Prochlorococcus marinus subsp. pastoris str. CCMP1986: one gene and its partner. Each later gene encodes a partner of the first gene's protein in a complex. Links are inferred from orthologs where the notes say so. Each region holds a gene or a part of one and is shown on either strand. Other genes may lie near its edges. The genes, in order: mfd and uvrA.

Region 1 (14,033 bases):
TGCATTAGGCAGAATGGGAAGTGAGGTTGTTAATTCCGTCCTAAATTCTTCTGATTGTGAACTTGTTGCAGCAATTGATACAAATAAAAAAAATAATGGTGAAAACATTTCACAATTGTTAAATCTTAAAAAAAGTGATGTTCTTGTCTCAAATGATCTTGAGGGATCTTTATGTTCAATAAGTCAAGATTATCGAAATGAGAAAATTAAGCCAGTATTAGTTGACTTTACTCATCCTGATTCTGTTTATGAAAATACTAGATCTGCAATTGCTTATGGGATATCGCCAGTTGTAGGGACTACAGGCCTTACTCCCTCCCAAATAAATGATTTGGCTATTTTTGCTCAAAAAGCAAACATCGGTTGTGCAATAATTCCAAATTTTTCTGTAGGAATGGTTCTTCTTCAACAAGCTGCTTCTGTAGCAGCAAAGTTTTACGATAATATTGAATTAATAGAAATGCATCACAATCAAAAAGCAGATTCTCCTAGTGGAACCTGTATTAAAACTGCTGAAATGATTGAAGAATATCCAAAAAAATATAATCAAAGCTTAGTTGAGGAATCTGAATCATTAAAAGGTGTAAGAGGAGGTGTTAGAGATTCAGGCCTAAATATTCATTCAATAAGATTGCCTGGGCTTTTGGCTCATCAGGTAGTTATTATGGGTTCTCCTGGAGAAACTTACACAATTAAACATGACACGATTGATAGAAAAGCTTATATGCCTGGCGTTTTGCAGGCAATAAGAAAAATAGGTAAATTTAATTCGTTAATTTATGGACTTGAAAAATTAATATTCTAAATGCTTATACCAATAAAACAAAATCAAATATCTAAACTTATCCCTTCTGTGGGGACAGGTGGTCAGTTTAAATATACACTTGGAGATCCCAGAAAAGTTTTGCAGAAACTTATTATTTCCTCTATTGGAGGAGTTTTAAATCTCTTGCTTTTTATTAGTCAATCATCAACTCAGACTGAAAATCTTTGGTTATTGTTATGTGTGATCTTTTTTCTCTACATAATATGGGGACCAATTCTTGAATCAAGCAGAAAAAATATTAAATATAAAAATTCTAAGTTCTTTTCTCTCTTTGATGGTTATGTATCTGATATCTATAAAACTGAAAGAATTGAAAGTTCACGTGAGCAATCAAATAGGCAAGGTCGTTTAGAGTTGATTGAAAAAAAAAGAACTTGGTTAGTTATTGAATTGGAGGATGAGGATGGTTATTTAGATAAAATTAGTTTTCCCATGGAAAACAAACATAGTCGAATTAGAGTTGGTTCCAATATTAGATGCATTATTTCATCTAATTATAGAAGCTTTGAAAGAGAGATTTACTTGACTGATGCATGGTTACCTGACGAAAATATTTGGATAGGAGAGTACCCTTATTTGCTTCGACCAGCATTTGAAGAAATTTGCTATATTTATCTGAAGTAAATTGTCGTTATATATTAATTGATGAATAATTATTTAAATTTTAAAATTGTTGGTTCTGGTCCCTCTGGATTACTTTTGGCTATATCTTTAGCGAAATTAAATTTCAATATTTACATTACAGATTTACTAACAAGAGAGAAACTAATAAATAAAGACAAAACATATGCCATTACGCATTCAACAAGAAAGATACTTTCAAAATTTAATCTTTGGAGTAAATTAAAATCTTATCTTTATAAATTTGATTCTCTTTCAATTTCAGACAGTGTAACTTCAGATTTCACAATTTTAACTACTTCTGATTTAGATAAAGATATTTGTTCTTTAGATACTATTGGTTGGGTAGTTAAACATTCTGATCTTATGAATGTATTTTTCGATGAGGTCGATAATGTAGATAATATATTTTTTAAATCTTCTTTAGATCTATCTTTCAATGATATTAAATTTGATTTTGAATTTGTATCAACCGGGGCAAATCCAAACCACAAAAAAAATCGAAATTTTATAGATATTAGAAAATCATATAATCAGTCTTGTTTAACATTTGAAGTTTTAGTTAGGGGAAATGTTCCTAGGCGCGCATATGAAATATTTAGAAAGGAAGGTCCATTAGCTTTATTACCACTAGATAAAAATAAGTATCAAATAATTTGGACAGCTACTACATCTAAATCAATGGATAGATTAAATTCAAGTAAAAGCTTTTTGTTAGATAACTTGTCAACAATATTACCTGATAATTTTAAGTTAGATCAAATCAATAGCGATATTAATATTTTTCCTGTTTCTCTATCTTTTCGCCTGCCAATTTTTAATTTTAAAAAGGTTGTATTTGTTGGAGATTCATTTCATACCTTCCATCCTGTTGGAGGACAAGGGTTAAACACTTGTTGGAGAGATGTTAATGTCATATATGATATTTTTAATAGAAATTTTCCTGTAAGTAATAGAGCTTTGAACATATTTAAATATAAATACTATTTTATAAGATGTTTAGATATTATTTCAACTATTGTTGTTACAGATTCTTTAATTCAATTTTTTGCAAATAATAAATTTTTCTTATTACCTTTTAGAAAATTCTCTTTTTTACTTTTAAATAAGTTTATTTTTATGAGGAGAATCATATTAAATCATATGACTAAGTCTTTAATCTATTCTTCAATTAAATAATTTCTATGGATAATAATTCAAATAGAAAAATAATATTATTTCTTATGGATGAAATTGGATTAAACGAGTCTTCGATTGAGCTAGGATTAAAGTTGTCAATTAAAAATAATACGCCACTTCCTATTCTTCTTTGGAATTATGGAATATTAACAATTGAAGAACTGGATCAGTTTTATACATTTTTATTTCAAAGTAAATAATAAATATTCTGTTATGATCTGTAAATAGCGTTCTAAGTTGACCATTACTATCTTATCCAAAGGAAAACAGATATCTAGAGAATCTATACAAAGACTTGATTTACTTTTACTAGCTCTAGAAACTATTGATTTAAATGGTGCTGAATCTCTATATTCTTTATCAGTCAAACTTAATTTAAAGGAAGTCATACCTAATAAAGTTACTATTTGGAAACTAAGGAATAATAACCCAATGAGGAATTCTTTTAATAATATCAATATTAAATTGGAGGAATTTGAAGCACTAATTAAACTTGCTTCTGAAATGGCAAAATTTTTATATCCTTACATAAGACAAATACTTCAATCCAGAGATGATCATATTAGAAATCCTAATGCTTGGAATGAATTTAAGAAAAGATATATTGAATTAATTAATGAAAGGTTTAATACTAATAGTATGAAGGTCAAAAGACTTCTTGATCCTAATTGTAATGATGAGGTTTTTAATAAAATTATACTTACTTTAGCTTTGTGCGTCGCAGACGATGGTTTTCTAAAATTAAGAACAAATTTACTTAATTATTAATATGTTGCAAAATAAATTTTTATTTAATCAATCTTCAGTAAGCCTTGAAATTATTGGATTGCCTGATTATTCAAATAACGAAAATAAAGACTACATATCAATTATTTCGCAATGGAAACTTATGATTATTGATAAGCCTGTTGTAGAAGGAAATTTGGAACATTTAAAGTCAATTATGAAGGCTTTTTATTATTACTCTAATTCCCTTTTAAATGATGAAAATCCAAGATATGAATCCAATTTAATTGATATTACCTCTGAGAATTTTTATACACATATACTTCTTTTGAAGAGTTCCAAACCTGAGGTTAAGCCTTTAAATATAAGAATTGGAAATTCAGTTTTAGCAGATACCATAAATTGTTTTGACCAATTATGTTCTTCAAATAAAGTTAAAAATATTTATCAAAAAGAATTTACAAATTTTAAAAATAAAAATCATTTAAGTTTATTGGATAAAAAAAATATCTTTAATTTTCTATTGCCTCCATTATTTTCATTATGCTCTATTTTTCTCGTTTCTACTGCCTTAATTTATGTTTATGATGGAAATGATAATAGTTCTTTAATAAATACTAAAAACAAACTTATTAGCATTAAATCCTCAAACAAGTTACTATAAAAAATAATTCTTATTTGAGAATTATTTTTGATTTTTTAGTTTGATTTATTAGTTTGATTTTTTATAAATGGCCGATTTAAAAATACCTAATTTGAATAAGAATTCTGATAAATATTTTTTTAAAAAAAAGTTATCTTTGAGAAGAAAGTCTAAAAGTAAATTGATAAATGAATCTTTTATTATGATTTTTTTTAGTGCCTTAATATTTTATCTAATTTATTTAATCCCGAATAAAATCTCAATTTTTAAAAACTTATTTATTAATTTTAGTAAATTGTTTGCCAACTTTTTAGACTCAATCTCATATATTTATGAAATTTGTTTATCTATATTTATTATATTTTCATTAATATTTTCCTTAATTTTATTTATAGGCTCATTTTCAAGAATACTAAAAGTAGTAAAAAGAAAAACTAGCCGATTAAACCTTAAATAGGGTTCATTAAACCGCCACTTCCAGAATCTGAATCATCGTCATCATTTTCAGTTTCGAATCCTAGTAAAGCGTATATACCAACTGCTACAGATGAAATTAATAAAGTAAAAGGTAAAATCGAAGTTTGTAATCCGACATCAATGTATTCACCCATTTAATAAAAAAATTTTTTATTAACCTAACCGAAATTTCACTTATCCGCGGTTATTAAATATTTATTTAATGTTTTAGATCTTTGTAACGGAAGTTTCTTTATCAAAGTTATTTATTTCTTTTACAAAAAGTCCTAACCAATAGATTAACTGATCAATTTGATTTTGAATATCTGTGACACCTAATCCTCTAATAATTATTTTTGAGAACTGATCATCTTCTTCATAATTAAATTTTGATTGAATATTTGATGGTAAACCTTTTTTAATAAGTTTGAATGTAGAGTTTTTTAGCCTAGTTTCTATTATTACATTTGGTTTTTTAAGTTTAATTTTATTAAAGCCACACTTTTTTGCTAACAATTTTAACTTCATTAACAATATTAAGGATTCTACAGGTTTGGGTAAAACTCCATACCTATTTGTCCAGTCAGTTGCTAGCTCTGTAAGCTCTTTGTGATTGGTACATTCGGTAGCATATTTATAAGCATCTAGTTTCTCTTCTCGGTTTAATATCCATGTTCCTGGTATAAAAGCATTAATTGGCAAATCAACTTGCGTATCATTGACTTCTGGTACTTCTTGACCATTTATTTCTGAGATTGCTTCATGAAGCATTTCAATATATAAGTCATATCCTATGGCATTAACTTTTCCACTTTGCTCTTCGCCTAATAAGCTCCCAACACCTCTTATTTCCATATCTTTCATGGCTAGTTGATATCCACTTCCTAGTTCAGAGAAATCTTTTATAGCCTTTAACCTTTGCTTAGAGGCTTCATTAATTTTGTTTATATTTGGATAAAATAGCCATGCATGAGCTTGTATTCCACTTCTTCCGACTCTTCCACGTAATTGATAAAGTTGTGAAAGACCAAATTTATGTGAATCTTCGATTACGATTGTGTTTACTCTAGGTATATCTAATCCGCTTTCAATAATTGTAGTGCAAATCATTAGATCAACCTCGCCATTATTAAATGCAATCATTGCATTTTCAAGATCTATTTCATTCATCTGTCCATGAGCGACAATGTACTTTAAATCTTTAAACATATTTTTTAATTTATTAACCGCTTGATCAATATCAGATATTCTTGGAAGAACATAGAAAATTTGACCACCTCTATCAAGTTCTTGACTTATCGCAGTTCTGATTACATCCATATCAATTTCAGATAAATACGTTTTAATCGATCTTCTAGATGGCGGTGGAGTATTTAATAAACTCATTTGTCTAAGGCCAGACAAACTCATATACAGAGTTCTTGGGATTGGTGTGGCTGAAAGAGTTAAAACGTCAATATTTGTTTTTATATTTTTTATTTTTTCTTTTTGCCTAACTCCAAATCTTTGTTCTTCGTCAATAACAAGTAATCCTAAGTTTTTAATTTCGATCTCTTTTCCTAAAATTTGATGAGTAGCTACAACTAAGTCAATTTTATTATTTTTTAAACCATTATAAATATCTTTTTTCTCAGTATTTGTTTTAAATCTGTTCAGTAGAGAAACTTTTATTGGGTAAGGAGAAAATCTATTATAAAAAGTTCTCCAGTGTTGTTGAGCTAAAATTGTTGTTGGAGCAAGTAAGATTACCTGCTTACCAGATGTAATTGCTTTAAAAATTGCTCTTACGGCTACTTCTGTTTTTCCGAACCCGACGTCTCCACAAACTAATCTATCCATTGGCTTATCGCTTTCCATATCAATTTTTACTTCTTTAACAGCTGTTATTTGATCTGGAGTAGCTTGATAAGGGAATGACTCTTCTAACTCTTTTTGCCAAGGCCCATCTTCTGGGAATATATGACCTTTAAGTTTTTCCCTTTTTGCGTAAAGTTTTAAAATGTCTAAGGCAACTTTTTTTATTATTTTTCTATTTTTATCTTTTATTTTTAACCATTCTGTGCCTCCTAATTTATTTATTCTAGGCTTTATTTTTCCACTAGATCTATATCTGTTTATACTCCCAAGTTGATCAGCTGCAACGCTTATTTTTCCATCAAGATAACGAATGACTAAGTAGTCTCTTGATTCACCGGTAATGTTTATTTTTTCTATTTTTAAAAATTGTCCAATACCATGGTTTTTATGAACTATATAATCTCCTGGATTTATTTTATTTACATTTATATTTGAATTTACACTCCTTTTTCTTTTTCTTATAAATACATTATTAAATAAAGCTTGCTGAGAAAATAATTCTTTGTCTGTTATTAGAATTACTTTCCATATCGGCAAATAAAATCCTTCTATTTCATAATTATTTTTATTTTTAATAATTACTGGTGTCGAATTTTCAATTAACTTATGCGCGCTTTCAAGATCGTTGGGTTTGTCTAAGTAAGTTGTATTACATTCATGCTCAAAAAATAAACTTTTTGTTCGTAGTGGCTGCGCTGATAATATCCAGACTTTATCTTTATTTAATATAAATTTATTTATTTCTTTTGAAAGTTTGCCAATATGTTTAGAAGAGGTATTAATGCGTTTATCTGACAAAAGAAATCTATTATCTAAATTTCTTTTTGACTCGAATTCATATAAATTTATTACATTATAATTACTAAAAGTTTTTATAATTGATTCAAATTTTTCGTGAAGATTAGATTTAACTTTTATATTTATATTATTAGATTTTAAGTTGTTGGCGATTTCATCTTTATGTAGTTCAAAATTATTATCTGATTCAAGACACCAATTATTAGAAAATTTATTACATTCCTCTTTTTCGTCGATGACAATTAATGTTTCTTTATTTATGTAATCTAATAGGTTTGATGGATGTTCCTCAATTACCCCCAAGTATCTATCAAGATTATTCTTAGTTGTTATTTCTTCTGAATTAAATGTACCTTGTTCTGATAAATTTTCTAAGCTTTTTCTTATTAATAAATTAAAGCCGACTTGTACAATTTCAACCTTATTAACACTATCTAATGTTCTTTGTGATACTGGATCATATTCTCGTATTTTATCAATAATATTATCAAAGTATTCTATTCTTACAGGCAGTTCATTATTAACTGGATAAATATCAATAATTTCTCCTCTTCTACTCCATGACCCTTCTTGCGAAGTTAAATTTTCTTTATTATAGCCGAGTAAAACTAACTTTTTTGTTAACTCTTTTATGTCTAGTTCATTTCCCTTAATTAGTGTAAATATATTTTCCTTAAATTGATTAATTTTAATTAAATGAGGTTGTAGGGATCGTTCAGTTGTTATTATTATGTTTAATTCTTTTCTTTCTTTTTTAATAATTTTAGAGATAACTGATAACTGTGAATATTCAGTCTCCTTTGACCTGTTAATTGAAGCATATGGCAAATTTTCACTTGGAGGATAATATAATACATTTCTATTATCTATACTATCGAAATATCCATACCATTTGTAGGCAATTTCCTCGTTAGGACTTATAAGTAAGATATCTTTATTTTCTTTATTAGCAATACTATTTATAATAATTGATTTTGCATATCTACTGGAGCCAATGATGTTTAGTTCATTATTATGTTTAATTCTTTTTACTAACTCTATTATTATTTGTGAATTTGAAATATAACTAATTAATGAATTTAAACTCATTTATATTTAATTAACTTGATTACTACTTAAGGTTATATTATATTATATTTTACAAAGATTGTGAATAATAATTAATGGATTCTGCTGCAATAAATTCCTTTATACCAACGCTTGATCAAGTTGATAGTTGGTCAGAAATTTTTACACTTTTACCTATCTTGATTATTTTAGAATTATTGCTATCGGCAGATAACGCGATTGCTTTGGCATCGCTTACTAAATCTCTTGATAGTCCTTTATTAAGATCTAAAGCTTTAAATATAGGCATAACTATTTCTTTATTATTCAGAATATTTCTTATTCTCCTATCAAATATTCTTCTGAAATTTATAATAATTCGCATATTTGCAGGTTTATATCTTATTTATTTATTTATATCAAATGTGTTTTTTAATAGCGAGTCCGACACTCAAGAAACAGACAATGATAAAAAGAATAATAATTTTAAATTTCTAAAGATTGTTGCTTTGCTTTCTTTGACTGATTTCGCCTTTTCAATTGACAGCATTACAACAGCTGTTGCTATAAGTGATCAATATATTCTTATTATTTTTGGAGCAATTATAGGTGTATTAGCATTACGATTTACTTCAGGTATATTTCTTAATCTTTTAGAGAAATTTGTAAGATTAGAAACTGCTGGTTACATTGCTATATTAATTGTTGGGATAAAGCTTCTTCTAAATACATTAATTACTGAGACAATTCTTCCAGATTATTATTTTTATATTTTGATATTAATTTCTTTCATTTGGGGTTTATCCAAAAGGGATCAAATAATTTAGTCAGAAAAATTTTCTCCAATTACAGGATTTAATTGTTGTATCAATTGATTTTGACTTGATACTTTTTTACCTTCTAGTTTTGCTTCTAATAAAAGAATTGGATCAGTTTTTGTTGTTATGATAATTCCTACATTTTTTATAAGTCCAATTATTAATCCAGGTTTAAATACATTACTTAAAATTTTATAATTTTTATTGTGTATTTCATGAGTTGTTAGGATCTTTATTTTTATTATTTTGAGGTTTTTCCTTTTATAAGTTGTATTGGCTCTTGGGTATAAGGCATTTATTTTTCTATAAATATCAGTTGCAGAATTTTCCCAATTTATTATGTAATCTAATTTGTTAATCATTCGTGCATATTTTAATTCTCGTTTAAAATCTGTTTGTTTTTTAAGTAAAAGATTAATATCTCTATTTTTATTTTGTTCTATATCTGATATCGCTCTCAAAAATAACTCTGATGATAAATCACTTAATTTTTTAGTTAAGGTTTTAAGATTATCATTATTCTCAATTTTAATTTGTTTTTCAACTAATACGTCCCCAGTATCTAATCCTTCTTCCATTCTCATTATTCCTACACCAGTTATTTTGTCTCCCTCTAATATTGACCATTGAATTGGTGCAGCACCCCTCCATCTTGGAAGTAGTGATGCATGTGCATTCCATGATTTGTATTTAGGAATATCCAATATCGCCTTGGGTAATATCTTTCCATATGCAATTACAATAAAAAGATCACAAGATAAATCGTTAAGTATGCTAATAAATTGAATATTTTCCTTTATTGTTTCTGGTGTAAATACTGGAATATTTTCCTTAGTAGCATATTCCTTCACTGGTGATGATATTAACTTATTACCTCTAGATCTTTTTTTATCTGGTTGGGTAATTACAGCAACAATATCATGATCTGATTTCTTTAATACTTCAAGACTTTTAACTGAATATTCAGGCGTACCCCAAAATATAATTCTCACTCGTCACCGGTTATAGATAATTCATTAATCCATACATGTGGAGAAATTCCACTTGTAGTTAATTCTTTTTCATTTTCAATATTTATTATATTTTTTAGAAGATACTTTATATCTCCTGCTACAGTTGCTGATTCAATTGAACGTTTTTCCCCATTTCTATAAAGCCATCCTTCAAAAGGAAGAGAGAAGGAACCTTGACTAGCTTTAACTCCTGCATGAATTGCGTTTAATTCTTCAATATATACAAAATCTCCTTGATAATTTGTGTGTACCAAAAACTTGTTTAAGTTCGAACATTCATTAGATTTTTCAATTACTAACCAATCTGGAGAAACTGATACTTTTGAACCAAGTCCAGCATGCCCTGTGGGTATGGTATTAAAAATTTTTGCAGTTGATTCCGAATGAAGAAAGTTTTCTAATTTACCTTTATTAATTAACATCAGTTTTTTTGTTGGAGTCCCTTCACCATCGAATGGTGCAGAAGATATATTTTTATCATTAAGCCCATCATCATAGATATTCAAAGCTGGAATTGAAATCAATTCACCAATCGAGTTTTTATCTGAAAGACTTACACCGTCAATAATACTTCTAGCATTGAAGATAGAACTAAATGCATTCATTAACGTTAGAAATGCTTCAGGTGATAGACAGATTAAATACTTATCTGTTTTTATTGATGAGTAATCTAAATGTGCAATTGTTTTCTTTGCTGCTTCTTTGATACAGGATTCAATATCAATGTCTTCAACACCGTATCCTAGTTTCACTGAACCTGAACTACGAGGTTTTTTATCTTGTTCTTCTGCTCTCGCATATAAATATATAGCAGCTTGACTTTTACTATAATTTCGAAATGCTCCATCACTATTGGCATAAATTCTTTCATAAAAACTTTCTGACAATCCGTTGTAAGGAATAGATTTAATAGCCTCATGACTATCGATTAGCTTCGATTCAGCCTCTCTGAGAATTTTAAGCAGCTTTTTTATTCCTAACGGATTTTTTTTATCAACTTCTTTTACATGTATAGGATCTTTGGCTAAGGGAGAAAAATCAGTAAATTCATTTTTGTTCCCAAATTCTGAAGCAATATTTGCTTGTCTTAAAGCTTTTTTAATACCTGTTTCACTTAGATCACTTGTGGTAGTGATACCAACTAAGTTGTCTTTATTCCAAACTCTTAAAGTTATGACCTGTTTTTGAGATGCTTTTAACTGTTTCGCTGCTCCTCTATCAACTTGAACAGAATAATCATTAGAAAAACTAGCACCGTAATCCCATTTATCAATGTTTAATAAATTTGCAGCCTTTGATATTTGAGTTGTTATTTCTGTAGGATTCACTTTTATCTCCCACCTACTGTTATGGAATCGACTTTAATATGTGGCTGACCTACTGTTACATTAACGCTTCCGCTGACTGAACCACAAAAACCAGGAGCTAACTCTAAATCATTTCCACACATAGATATTTTTGGCATTACTTCTTTCGCGTCACCTATTAATGTTGCTCCTTTTACTGGTTTAGTTAGTTTACCGTTCTTTATTAAATAACCTTCCTCAACAGCGAAATTAAATTGGCCTGTCGCTCCTACACTTCCACCACCCATTGACTTACAGTAAAGACCATCGCTAATACTATTTATTAATTCTTCTTTAGTGAATTCACCTTTAGCTATATAAGTGTTTCTCATTCTTGATGCAGCAGCGAATGAATAATTTTGCCTTCTACCACTACCAGTTCTTTTGTGACCAGTCCTTAATTCACCAGCCCTGTCAGAAAGAAATTTCTTTAATATACCATCTTTAATAAGTATTGATTTTTCTGGTTCCATTCCTTCATCATCAATTGATAATGATCCGTAAGACCCTTCAGAAATGCCCTCATCTATTGCCGTCACAGATTCGTGAGCTATTTTTTCATTCAACTTATCACTAAATGGAGTTGTTCCACGTTCAATCTGAGTTGTTTCAAGTAAGTGCCCACAAGCCTCATGAAATATAACACCACCGAATTTATTAGCTAATACAACTGGCATTTGTCCAGCCTGAACATAATCTGCATACAACATATTCATTGAACTTTCATAAACTTCATTTGAAGCTTTTTCATGATCCCATAATCTAAATTCATTAGGGATTCCATGCGATCCAAATCTTCTACTACCGTTCGATCTATATTGAGCGTCATTAGCAATTATGTTAAGTCCTACCGTTTGATGCAGTCTTATATCAGTAGCGTAAGTTCCATCACTTGAAGCTATTATTACTTCCTGCCAATTTCTTGCATAACTACCTTTTCTAACAACTACTTTCTTATCCTTTTTTAATGATTTAGTGCTAAGTAATAATTTTTCGCTTACTTCATTTATTGTTGGCACTTCATTCAGATAATTAATTTTTGATTTACTATAGTCTTTTAGTTTTTCAAGTCCATTAAAAATTAATTTATTAGTTTTTTTAGAGATATCTAACATTTCGATTGCTTGAGAAATAGATCTCATTAATCCATGTTTCGACAAGTCATTAGTACTCACAAACCCATCTCTCTTGTCTTTAAATATTCTTATTCCAGCTCCTCTGCTGAATGATGGACTAACATTTGTAATAAAATCTTCTTCTGCGAGAACACTTGAATTATCAGAGTTTTCAATAAATAATTCTACAAAATCAGCACCTAGAGATATGCCATAGAAAATGACTTCTTCAAGAAGTTTTTTATTACATTCACCAAATCTAATTTCGGAAGATTTAATACTCGCAGATACCATTTGAATCTTATAACTTTAGCTCTTTGTTAAGATCAGATTATCTAATTGATGGTTGAAAATCATCACTTTCAAGAGGTTTTAATAAGTATAGTCTTATCAGTTGATAACCGTTTGAAATAAAGATGGGTAATTTAGATAATACTTTAATTACATTTGGATTTTCTTTCTTATCTATCTCTGATAAGCGAGTACCATTCTCAACTATTCTGTCTAATCTTTTGTAAAAAGATTTATCATATACATTTAAAACAACAGGAAATACTTTGGCGGAAGTTTCATTTGTTTTGTTAATGACAAATTGGTCATACTCTCTAGCGTTTAAACCTAGTGCTCCATAAAAATTTCTCTTGGTCCCAAGATCTCTTATGTACATAGTTGCAAAAACAGCTAGTAGAAAAAACCTAGACCATAATTTAGAAACTATAGGATGATTATTTAAAAAATATCTAAATCTATGGTAATAATCAAAAATTGGATGTTTCAGGGTATAACCAAAGATCTCAATTTTCTGGCTTAAACTTTTAACCGTTCGAGGTTGTGCTTTCATTAATGCATCAAAGAAATCACCATGCCTATTTTCATCTTGACACCAATTTTCAAAGAAATTAAATAATGGAAAAATTTTACCACTAGGATTTTTTTCAAGGTGCCTATAAATTGCTATATATCTCCAATATCCAATTTTTTCAGATATATAAGTAGCATAAAAAATTGCTCTTGGAGCAAAATAAGTATAATCCTTGTTGGCTGTTAGAAATCCTAAATCTAACTGTAATCCGAAGTCATTCATTGACTTATTCAAAAATCCCGCATGCCTTGCTTCATCCCTCGCCATATGAGCAAAACATTCAGCAAGAAGTGGATTTTTGTCTTTTATCCTTTTACTTAATTCTTTGTATAAGAGAAAGCCTGAAAATTCTGAAGTACAACTTCCTTCCAGAAAATCTACAAAAAGTTCCCTGGTTTCAGCATCTATTTTATCTGCCGCCCCCTCAAATTCTTTATTTCGTACAAAGTGATGCCTATTATAATCTTTTCTAAATTCTTCACATATTGCCTCCAATTCATCTTCATTAATTGATAAATCCATTTTTTCCATAGCTTCAAAATCAGTCGTGTAAAAATTTGGAGTTAATATCGTATCTTTTGCAATATCCTTCCCTCTATTAACAGATTTTTTATTATTTGATTCAATAGTTTGTTGTGCCATTTTCTCTATTTCACTTCTACTATTATTTACTATTTATTGTATTTTTGAGTAAAAAGTTAACTAGGTGTTATTCTTTCATTTTTT
Region 2 (8,812 bases), 850 kb from region 1 along the record:
AGTTAGTTTTTCTTTTTAATTTTTCTGATCGTCCATAAGCTTCTACTAAAGAAGGAATATTTTTTCTTCTTACTGCTCTAGAAATAGCCAAAATAGGAGGCTTTCTTATATCTTTCAAAAAAGGAATCATCATATTATCAATTTCAGAGGTCTCGGTTGTTGAATGAATATGATGAAACTTAGTATGATCAACTCCAGGAGCAATAACTTTTGATTTTTCGGATGAAAAAGAGTGATATTGAGAATATTGAGATACAGATTCTTGTTTAGTGCTTGTCACAACGATATCCGCATATTTTAAAGACTCTTCTTCTGCATTAATTCTTTCGCTTATACAGTAAAGCTTTTCAATTTGATTAATTTTTAAACCAGCCTCGAGTAATTTTCTTTTTTTCTCTCTTCCTAAAGAATGCCCGGTGAAAATAAAAGGTACTTTTAAAGCTTGACTTAATCTAACGCCCACATAGCCAGCATCTGCATAATGAGCATGGATAAAGCTTGGCTTATTTTCGTATTTTTGATAATGCTGAATAAGATTTTGAGTTAATTCATCTAAATAAGGCCAAAATAATTCTTTTCTTAAATACTTATTGGGTCCAAATTGAAATCTTAAAATTCGTGCTCCCGGTGCAATAAATTCTTGCTTTTTTGAATAAGAACTATCAATTTTACTATCTTTAATGAGACGTGTAACTATATCAACTTGATCAACCTCTGAAGTATTAGCCAAGCTTTTTACCAATTCCAAAACATATTGCGTTTGACCACCAGTGTCTGAATCTCTACCTAATTCAAGATTATTAGAACGTATTAAACCATGCAAATGTAAATATAAAAATTTCAAACTAATTTAGGATTTCAAATTACCCTATTACTAATAAGATATATATTAACGTAGAAATATAAAGAAAACATTATGATTTTTTATTTTAAAAAAGTTATAACTACTAAAAGTCAAACTATCATTAATTTTTTACCACTTAAAAAAAAAATAATTTTACAAATTAAATATTAACAATACGAAGAAATATAACTGATTATAAGCTTAATTTAAAGCTTCTTTTAAATATTTAGCTGTATAACTTATTGGATGCTTCGCAACATCTTCAGGTGTACCCTCAACTATAACTTCTCCACCTTTATCACCTCCATCAGGTCCAAGATCAATTATCCAGTCTGAACATCTAATAACGTCCAAATTATGCTCAATGACAACTACGGAATTACCTTTATCTACTAAACGTTGAATAACATCCATTAATTTATGAACATCATAAAAGCTTAACCCAGTTGTTGGCTCATCAATTAAATATAAAGTTTTTCCAGTAGCTCTTTTAGATAATTCAGTTGCTAATTTTACTCTTTGTGCTTCGCCGCCAGATAGTGTTGGAGCTGGCTGGCCCAACTTCACGTAACCAAGACCTACATCAACTAATGTAGATAATCTATCAGCTGCTTGAGGGATCGCGGAAAAAGTTTCTGCAGCCTGCTCAACAGTCATTTCTAAAACATCAGAAATATTAAAGCCTTTGTATTTAACTTGAAGAGTTTCTCTATTAAAACGAGCTCCCTTACATACATCGCATTGAACATAGACATCGGGTAAAAAATTCATTTCAATTACATTTACTCCTTGTCCTCGACAAGCTTCACATCTACCTCCTTTTACATTAAAGCTGAATTGCCCAGCTTGATAACCTCTGGCTTTAGCTTCTACAGTCGCAGTAAATAACTGTCTAATTGGATCAAAAGCCCCTGTATAAGTTGCAGGGTTTGATCTAGGAGTTCTTCCAATAGGAGATTGATCAATAACAATTACCTTATCTATAGCTTTTATCCCTTTTAACTCTTTAACACCTTTAGGGAAAGGTACTTTTAAACCAAGAGAATGACTAAGCGCAGGATGTAATAATTCATTAACTAATGTACTTTTTCCACTTCCACTCACTCCGGTTACGGAAACTAATCTGCCCAAAGGAAATTCAACTGATATATCTTTTAAATTATTTTTAACGCAGTTATTTAAAATTAAACTTTTCTTGACTGAAGATCTACGTTCTTTAGGAGTAGGAATCGATTTTCTTCCACTGAGATATGCTCCAGTTAATGACTTCTTTGAATTTAAAACATCTTCAAATGAACCTTTTGCAATAATTTCCCCTCCATAAACTCCTGCACCTGGTCCAATATCCACTAAGTAATCAGCTGATTTCATAGTATCTTCATCATGTTCAACAACAACAAGAGTATTTCCCAAATCTCTGAGATTTTTTAAAGTTTCCAGTAATTTATCATTATCTCTTTGGTGTAAACCAATACTAGGTTCATCCAATACATATAAAACACCAGTTAAGCCAGCTCCAATTTGAGTTGCTAATCTTATACGTTGTGCTTCTCCTCCTGATAAAGTCATTGCTGGTCTATCTAAAGTTAAATAATCTAAACCGACATTAATAAGAAACTTTAAACGCAGGCGAATTTCTTTTAAAACTAGTTCACCTATTTGTTTTTGTTTCTCGGATAAAGAAATATTTTCTTTTATATTTTTACTTAACCCCATTATTTTCTCGATATTAAATAAAGTTTCTGAGATACTTATAGAGGTCAAATCAGTAATACTGTAAGGCCCAATCTTAACGGCAAGTGCTTCTGGTTTTAATCTTTTACCAGAACATGTTTTACAAGGGACTAATTCTAAATATTTTTCAAGCTTTTGCTTGACTGATTCTCCATTAGTTTCGGTTAATTGCCTTTCTAAAATAGGCAAGATTCCTTCAAAAGGTCTTTCGAAACCACTAGTACCCTTAAAACGACTATCAGCTTGAATTACGATTGGCTTATCAGAACCAGAAAGTAAAACATTTTTTTGTAAATCACTCAAATCTTTCCATGGTGTTTTTAATTCAAAACCATAAGCTTGGCCAACTGAATAAAGTAATGAAAAATAATAAGTATTATCTTTTTCACTCCAAGGAGCTATGGCAGCATAAACAGGTAAAGAAGGGTCAGGTATTACTCTATCTGCAGTAAATTTTTTTAAATATCCAATACCATGGCAATCAGGGCAGGCACCGTAGGGACTGTTAAAAGAAAATAGTCTTGGAGACAACTCTTCGACAATAGATCCATGAATTGGACATGCATAATTCTCTGAATATAACTTTTCTTTATCTAGATTCGGAGGTAGAGTTTCGCCTTTTTTTGGAACAACTTCTACGATAGAGAGTCCATCCCCTCTTTTAAGGCAAGTTTGTAAAGAGTCATTCAATCTTTCCTGAATTCCCTCTCTCGCAATCAATCGATCAACTACTACCTCAATATTATGAGTATGGTTTTTGTCTAGTTCAATACTATCTGCAAGTTCCCTTACCTCACCATTAATTCTTACTCGAGCAAAGCCTTCTGCTGCTAATCCACTAAGTAATTTTGCATGAGTTCCTTTTTTACCCCTCACAACAGGTGCAAGTAATTGATATCTTGTTCCTTCGGGCAGCAAAACTATTTGATCAACCATCTCATCAATTGTCTGCGGAGCAATAGGTAGACCACAGTGGTGACAATGGGGTTCTCCGGCTCGACCAAATAATAATCTTAAATAATCTTGTATCTCAGTTACAGTTCCAACAGTTGATCGAGGATTATGGCTCGTTGATTTTTGATCTATGGATATAGCAGGGGATAAGCCCTCAATATTATCTACATCTGGTTTATCAACTTGACCTAAAAATTGTCTTGCATAAGCAGAAAGACTTTCTACATATCTCCTCTGTCCTTCAGCAAAAATAGTATCAAAAGCCAAAGAGCTCTTACCACTTCCACTAACACCTGTAAAAACAATAAATTTATTTCTTGGAAGAGTTAGATCTATATTCTTTAAATTATGTTGTCGAGCGCCTCGAATCTTAATTGAATTATCTTCATTAATACCTATATTTTTTTTAACCATGCTTAAATCTTAAAATGATTTAAAGAACACTTATTATAGTGTAAATTTTTTAAATTATGCGGCTGCTCTATCTATAAGTGTCGATGCATAATTATTTGCTTCACTAAAACCGCCACCTATAAGTTCAATTAACTCATTTTGTCTTTCTTTTTTAGTAATTAATTTCGTTATAGAAGTAAAGGTTATTCCATTAATAACATTTTTCTTAACTTTAAAATGAGTATTGCCGGTTGCTGCTAAAAAAGGCTGATGAGTGATACACAAAACCTGCCTTTCCTGTGCAGTCAATTTTATTAAATCCACTAAAGAATGTAATGATTTTCCACTTAAACCATTATCAATTTCATCTAAGAAAAAAGTGTTAGGTTTTTGAGAAATGCTAGATTTTATTGCTAATAAAAATCTTGACATTTCACCACCAGAAATAACTTTAGATAATGGAGCCAACTTTTGATCAGGATTTGCAGAAAAAAGGAAGTCTATATTTTCATTGCCTTCTGAAGAAGCTGTAACTTTTGAGAATTTAATTGAAAAATCTGCATTTTCTAAACCTAAATTTTTCAAAATAGAAATTACAGAATCTTGAAGCTGATAAGCAGTTTTTCTTCTTTGAAAAGACTGCACCTCAAAAAGAGTATTTAAATTAGCTTGCGAATTATTAATTTGAATATCCAACGTCTTAATCTCTTCCTCAAATAAATTTGTATCTACAAATTTTTTTAATTCATCTTTCTTCAAAATCAATTTTGGTAGTTCTAAAGAAAAAGTTCGCTCTAAATTTTGCAAATAAAATAATCTTTTTTGAATTTCTTCCAAACTAATATCCTCATTCTCAAGTTCTTCCGAATATTCTGTTAAAGCAAAAATTAAATTTTCTACATCACTTTGAATATTCATCAAATTTTCATATAAATCTTTAATCTTTGAATCATATTGAACTACTTTGCTTAATTGTTTTATTGATTGAGCAATTAAATAACTAATTGATGGAGCCTCATTTTTATAGCTATTTAAATTATCAAGTGATAATTGTATAGAGTTATTGATATCAAAATTATTCGAAAGTCGCAGTTCCTTTGATTGTAATTCAAAAATTTCATTACCTGAATTTAAATTAGCTTCCTCCAATACTTTATACATCTCTTTAATTACAAAATTATTTTCTTCTTTCTGTTTATATGAGTGCATCATATCTTGTCTTCTTTTTCTAAGATTCTGAAATTCTTGCCACATATTTTTAATTTCAAAATTTATCGTCTTTAATTCTTTGGAACCTAAATCATCAATTATTGATCTTCTATAGTCTTGATTATCATATAAAACGCTATCAGATTGTCCAGCAAAATCTACTAATAATAAACCTAACTCTTCCAAAAGCTTTTTACTGATAGAAAAATTATTTATAGTATATTTTGAAAGAATTTTATTATTTTTTATGTAAGATTTTCTTTTTACGAATATTTCTCCTGAGATTTTATAAAAACCATTTTTCGAAAACCAATCAGTGACTTGAGAAGAATTTGAAAATTTCGCCTCGATTAAACATTCTTCTTTTCCTGGACGTATTAAGTGATTTAAAGGTATATTAGATCCACCGAATAAAACATTTAAGGAGTCTAAAATCAAGGATTTTCCTGATCCTGAATCTCCAGTAAAAATATTCAAACCTTTTTCGAAATTAATTTCTATAATCTCTATTAAGGCAATATTTTTTAAAGTTAATTGTATTAACATGATAATTCTTTCATACAAAAAAATTAACTCCTTTTTGAGGAAAATAAAAGGGTTTAAATAAATAAAGTTATGAATGAAGATTATAAAGATTTTATAGAAGCATCAGGATTACTAAAATATGATCCTGCAATAATTTCAAAAATTTATCAAAAAAATCCTAGTCGACTATTAAAAAGACTTTGGCAGACCTTAATCCCAATATTTTTATATATTATTTCAGTTGGATGGGATAAATTAACAGGACAATTAAAAAAAGAATCAAAAGCAAGATTTAGAGCAAAACAACTAACGAATTTATTAGTAGAATTAGGGCCTGCATTCGTTAAAGCAGGGCAAGCTTTATCAACCAGACCAGATATTATTCCTGTTATTCTTCTTGAAGAACTTTCTGAACTTCAAGATCAATTACCAGGATTTGATGGAAATAAAGCAATGGAATTAATAGAAGAAGATTTAAATAAAAAAATTGATGAGATTTTTTTAACCATAGATAAAGACCCTATTTCTGCAGCATCTTTAGGACAAGTTCATAAAGCTGTTCTAAAGAATAAAGAAATCGTAGCTGTAAAAGTTCAAAGGCCAGGTTTAAGAGAACAAATCACACTTGATTTATATATAGTTAGGAATATTGCTAATTGGTTAAAAAATAATATTGGACTTATAAGAAGTGATCTTGTCGCTTTAATTGATGAGTTAGGAAAGAGAGTTTTTGAAGAAATGGATTATTTAAATGAAGCTGAAAATGCTGAAAAATTTAGAAATCTGCATCTCCATAACTCAAAAATTGCTGTACCAAAAATTTATAAAGAAACTACTTCACGAAGAGTCTTAACAATGGAATGGATAGATGGGACAAAGCTAACTAATCTTGAGGGCGTTAAAAATTTAGGAATTGATCCTGATGAAATGATTGAAATTGGAGTGCAATGTAGTTTAGAGCAATTATTAGAGCATGGATTTTTTCATGCTGACCCACATCCAGGAAATTTGTTAGCTTTAAAAGATGGCAGATTATGTTATTTAGATTTCGGGATGATGAGTGAAGTTTCTAGGAGTTCCAGATCTGGTTTAATTCAAGCAGTAGTTCATCTTGTAAATAAAAATTTTGATAAATTATCCCAAGATTTTGTTAAGTTAGGTTTTCTTTCAAAAGAAGTTAATCTTGAACCTATTGTTCCAGCTTTTCAAGATGTATTTGTAAATGCAGTAGAACTTGGTGTATCAAAAATGGATTTCAAAAGTGTAACTGACGACATGTCAGGGGTAATGTATAAATTTCCCTTTCAGTTACCTCCATATTATGCTCTTATAATTAGATCTCTACTAACGTTAGAAGGAATTGCTTTAAGTGTAGATCCTGATTTTAAAATACTTGGTGCAGCTTATCCTTATTTTGCAAGAAGATTAATGGAAGACCCTGATCCTCAATTAAGAGAAAGTTTAAAAGAAATGCTTTTTGATAAAAAACAATTTAAATGGGACAGATTAGAAGATTTACTCTCTAATGCTGCAAAACAAACGAACCTCGATTTAGAAAAACTTCTTGATGAAGTTATAAATCTTCTATTTTCTCCAAAAGGGGGATTTCTAAGAGATGAGATTATTAATGGTTTAACTAGCCAAATAGATTTGATAGGCTTGAAGTTATTAAAAAGCGTCAATAATTTCCTTCCTAAATCAATAAAATTAAATGTTGATAAAGAAAACAACAATTTAAATGATTTAATATTGTCTATTGAACCCTTCAAAAACTTTTTAGAAATCATACAAAAGATACCAGGTTATTCTATTGATATCTTTTTAAAAAGAATGCCAAGACTTATAAGTGAACCATATACAAAAGAAATGAGTTTTAAAATAGCGAAAAAGGTGACAGAAAAAGGTGTAGTCAGGCTTGTAAAAATTGCTGCTGGTTCAACAATATAAATGAAATTTTCAAAAAGTTTATTTCCTAGAATTTTTTTAATATTATTTATTAATCAAATATTTTTTAATGTTCCAAAAGCTCAATCTGCGGAAAAAATTAAAATTATATACAGTATTTTTTCAAGAACAGTAACTGTCGATTCTTTAAAAACTTTCGCTGAAAGCGGTAATTCATCAAAATCATTAAGAAAAATTTTAAATGCAACTGATTCTTCAGATGAAAAGATTCAATCAATATTAAATAACGAATTTGAAATACCTATAACTATTGCAAGTAAATTAGTATATTCCGAAATAGGTAATGTTTTTTTAAATAGACTTTCATCTATACTTCACACCCCTAACACCAATGATGAAAGAACAGGTATGTTAGCCCTCAGATCTAGTATTATAAAAGGTTTATATACTGGGAACGGAAAAATAAATCTTGTAAGTTTTTTTGAAAGTTATCCAACTAAAACTGTTATTTTAAACGTAAACGCTTTGAGTAAAGTTATGAATAAAGTACAATCAATATCAGAATTATTAGATTTCTTTACTAGCAAGCCCTTAGAAAAGATCAAAACAATTAAGTAACTATGTCAATATTAAATAAAATTAAAAACAAATTTTCTTTTAATTACAGAAAAAAAAGATGGCCAGGATTAATCAATGCATATAAACAATATCTACCAGTTTCCTCTAAAACTCCCATCATATCCTTAAATGAAGGAAATACTCCTCTTATTCTCAGCAAATCAATTAGTGATTTAATTGGAAACGATACTAAAGTTTATTTAAAATATGATGGTCTTAACCCCACTGGTTCTTTCAAGGACAGAGGTATGACGATGGCGATAAGTAAAGCAAAGGAGGAAGGACGTGAAGCGGTAATATGCGCTAGTACAGGAAATACTTCTGCAGCTGCAGCGGCTTATGCTTCAAGAGGTGGTTTAAAATCTTATGTATTAATTCCAGATGGATATGTAGCTCAAGGAAAACTTGCTCAAGCTTTAATGTACGGAGCAGAAATCATATCTATACAAGGTAATTTTGATAAAGCTTTAGAAATTGTCAGGAAGTTGTCTTCCGAATATCCGATTAATCTTGTAAATTCTGTAAATCCTTACCGAATACAAGGTCAAAAGACTGCAGCATTTGAAATAGTAGATGACTTAGGTATTGCTCCTGATTGGCTATGTATACCAATGGGTAATGCGGGTAATA

Evidence for each region.
Region 2: the proteins of mfd (region 1) and uvrA are in contact, whole or in part, in a crystal structure (PDB 4DFC), measured with the Escherichia coli proteins. The link is inferred for Prochlorococcus marinus subsp. pastoris str. CCMP1986 from one-to-one orthologs.

The regions. Positions count from the first base shown.
Region 1 is NC_005072.1:790,336-804,368, forward strand. Bases 4,480-8,551 are described here. They hold mfd (transcription-repair coupling factor), read right to left. Parts: upstream 8,196-8,551; coding sequence 4,680-8,195; downstream 4,480-4,679. Other genes in these bases: TX50_RS09665 (hypothetical protein), read right to left, coding at 4,480-4,606; TX50_RS04495 (TerC family protein), read left to right, coding at 8,270-8,551. Outside these bases: dapB (4-hydroxy-tetrahydrodipicolinate reductase), read left to right, coding at 1-805; TX50_RS04460 (hypothetical protein), read left to right, coding at 806-1,450; TX50_RS04465 (FAD-dependent monooxygenase), read left to right, coding at 1,472-2,626; TX50_RS04470 (DUF2949 domain-containing protein), read left to right, coding at 2,632-2,826; TX50_RS04475 (DUF3038 domain-containing protein), read left to right, coding at 2,864-3,394; TX50_RS04480 (DUF4335 domain-containing protein), read left to right, coding at 3,396-4,016; more of TX50_RS09665, read right to left, coding at 4,445-4,479; more of TX50_RS04495, read left to right, coding at 8,552-8,980; fmt (methionyl-tRNA formyltransferase), read right to left, coding at 8,977-9,963; TX50_RS04505 (TldD/PmbA family protein), read right to left, coding at 9,960-11,312; TX50_RS04510 (TldD/PmbA family protein), read right to left, coding at 11,315-12,739; acsF (magnesium-protoporphyrin IX monomethyl ester (oxidative) cyclase), read right to left, coding at 12,777-13,949; TX50_RS04520 (DUF2996 domain-containing protein), read right to left, coding at 14,033-14,033. UniProt on the Escherichia coli protein: Couples transcription and DNA repair by recognizing RNA polymerase (RNAP) stalled at DNA lesions. Mediates ATP-dependent release of RNAP and its truncated transcript from the DNA, and recruitment of nucleotide excision repair machinery to the damaged site.
Region 2 is NC_005072.1:1,648,530-1,657,341, forward strand. What follows is about bases 846-4,257. They hold uvrA (excinuclease ABC subunit UvrA), read right to left. Parts: upstream 3,947-4,257; coding sequence 1,046-3,946; downstream 846-1,045. Other genes in these bases: TX50_RS09135 (glycosyltransferase), read right to left, coding at 846-850; TX50_RS09145 (AAA family ATPase), read right to left, coding at 4,001-4,257. Outside these bases: more of TX50_RS09135, read right to left, coding at 1-845; more of TX50_RS09145, read right to left, coding at 4,258-5,680; TX50_RS09150 (ABC1 kinase family protein), read left to right, coding at 5,750-7,606; TX50_RS09155 (alpha/beta hydrolase), read left to right, coding at 7,607-8,182; thrC (threonine synthase), read left to right, coding at 8,185-8,812. UniProt on the Escherichia coli protein: The UvrABC repair system catalyzes the recognition and processing of DNA lesions. UvrA is an ATPase and a DNA-binding protein. A damage recognition complex composed of 2 UvrA and 2 UvrB subunits scans DNA for abnormalities.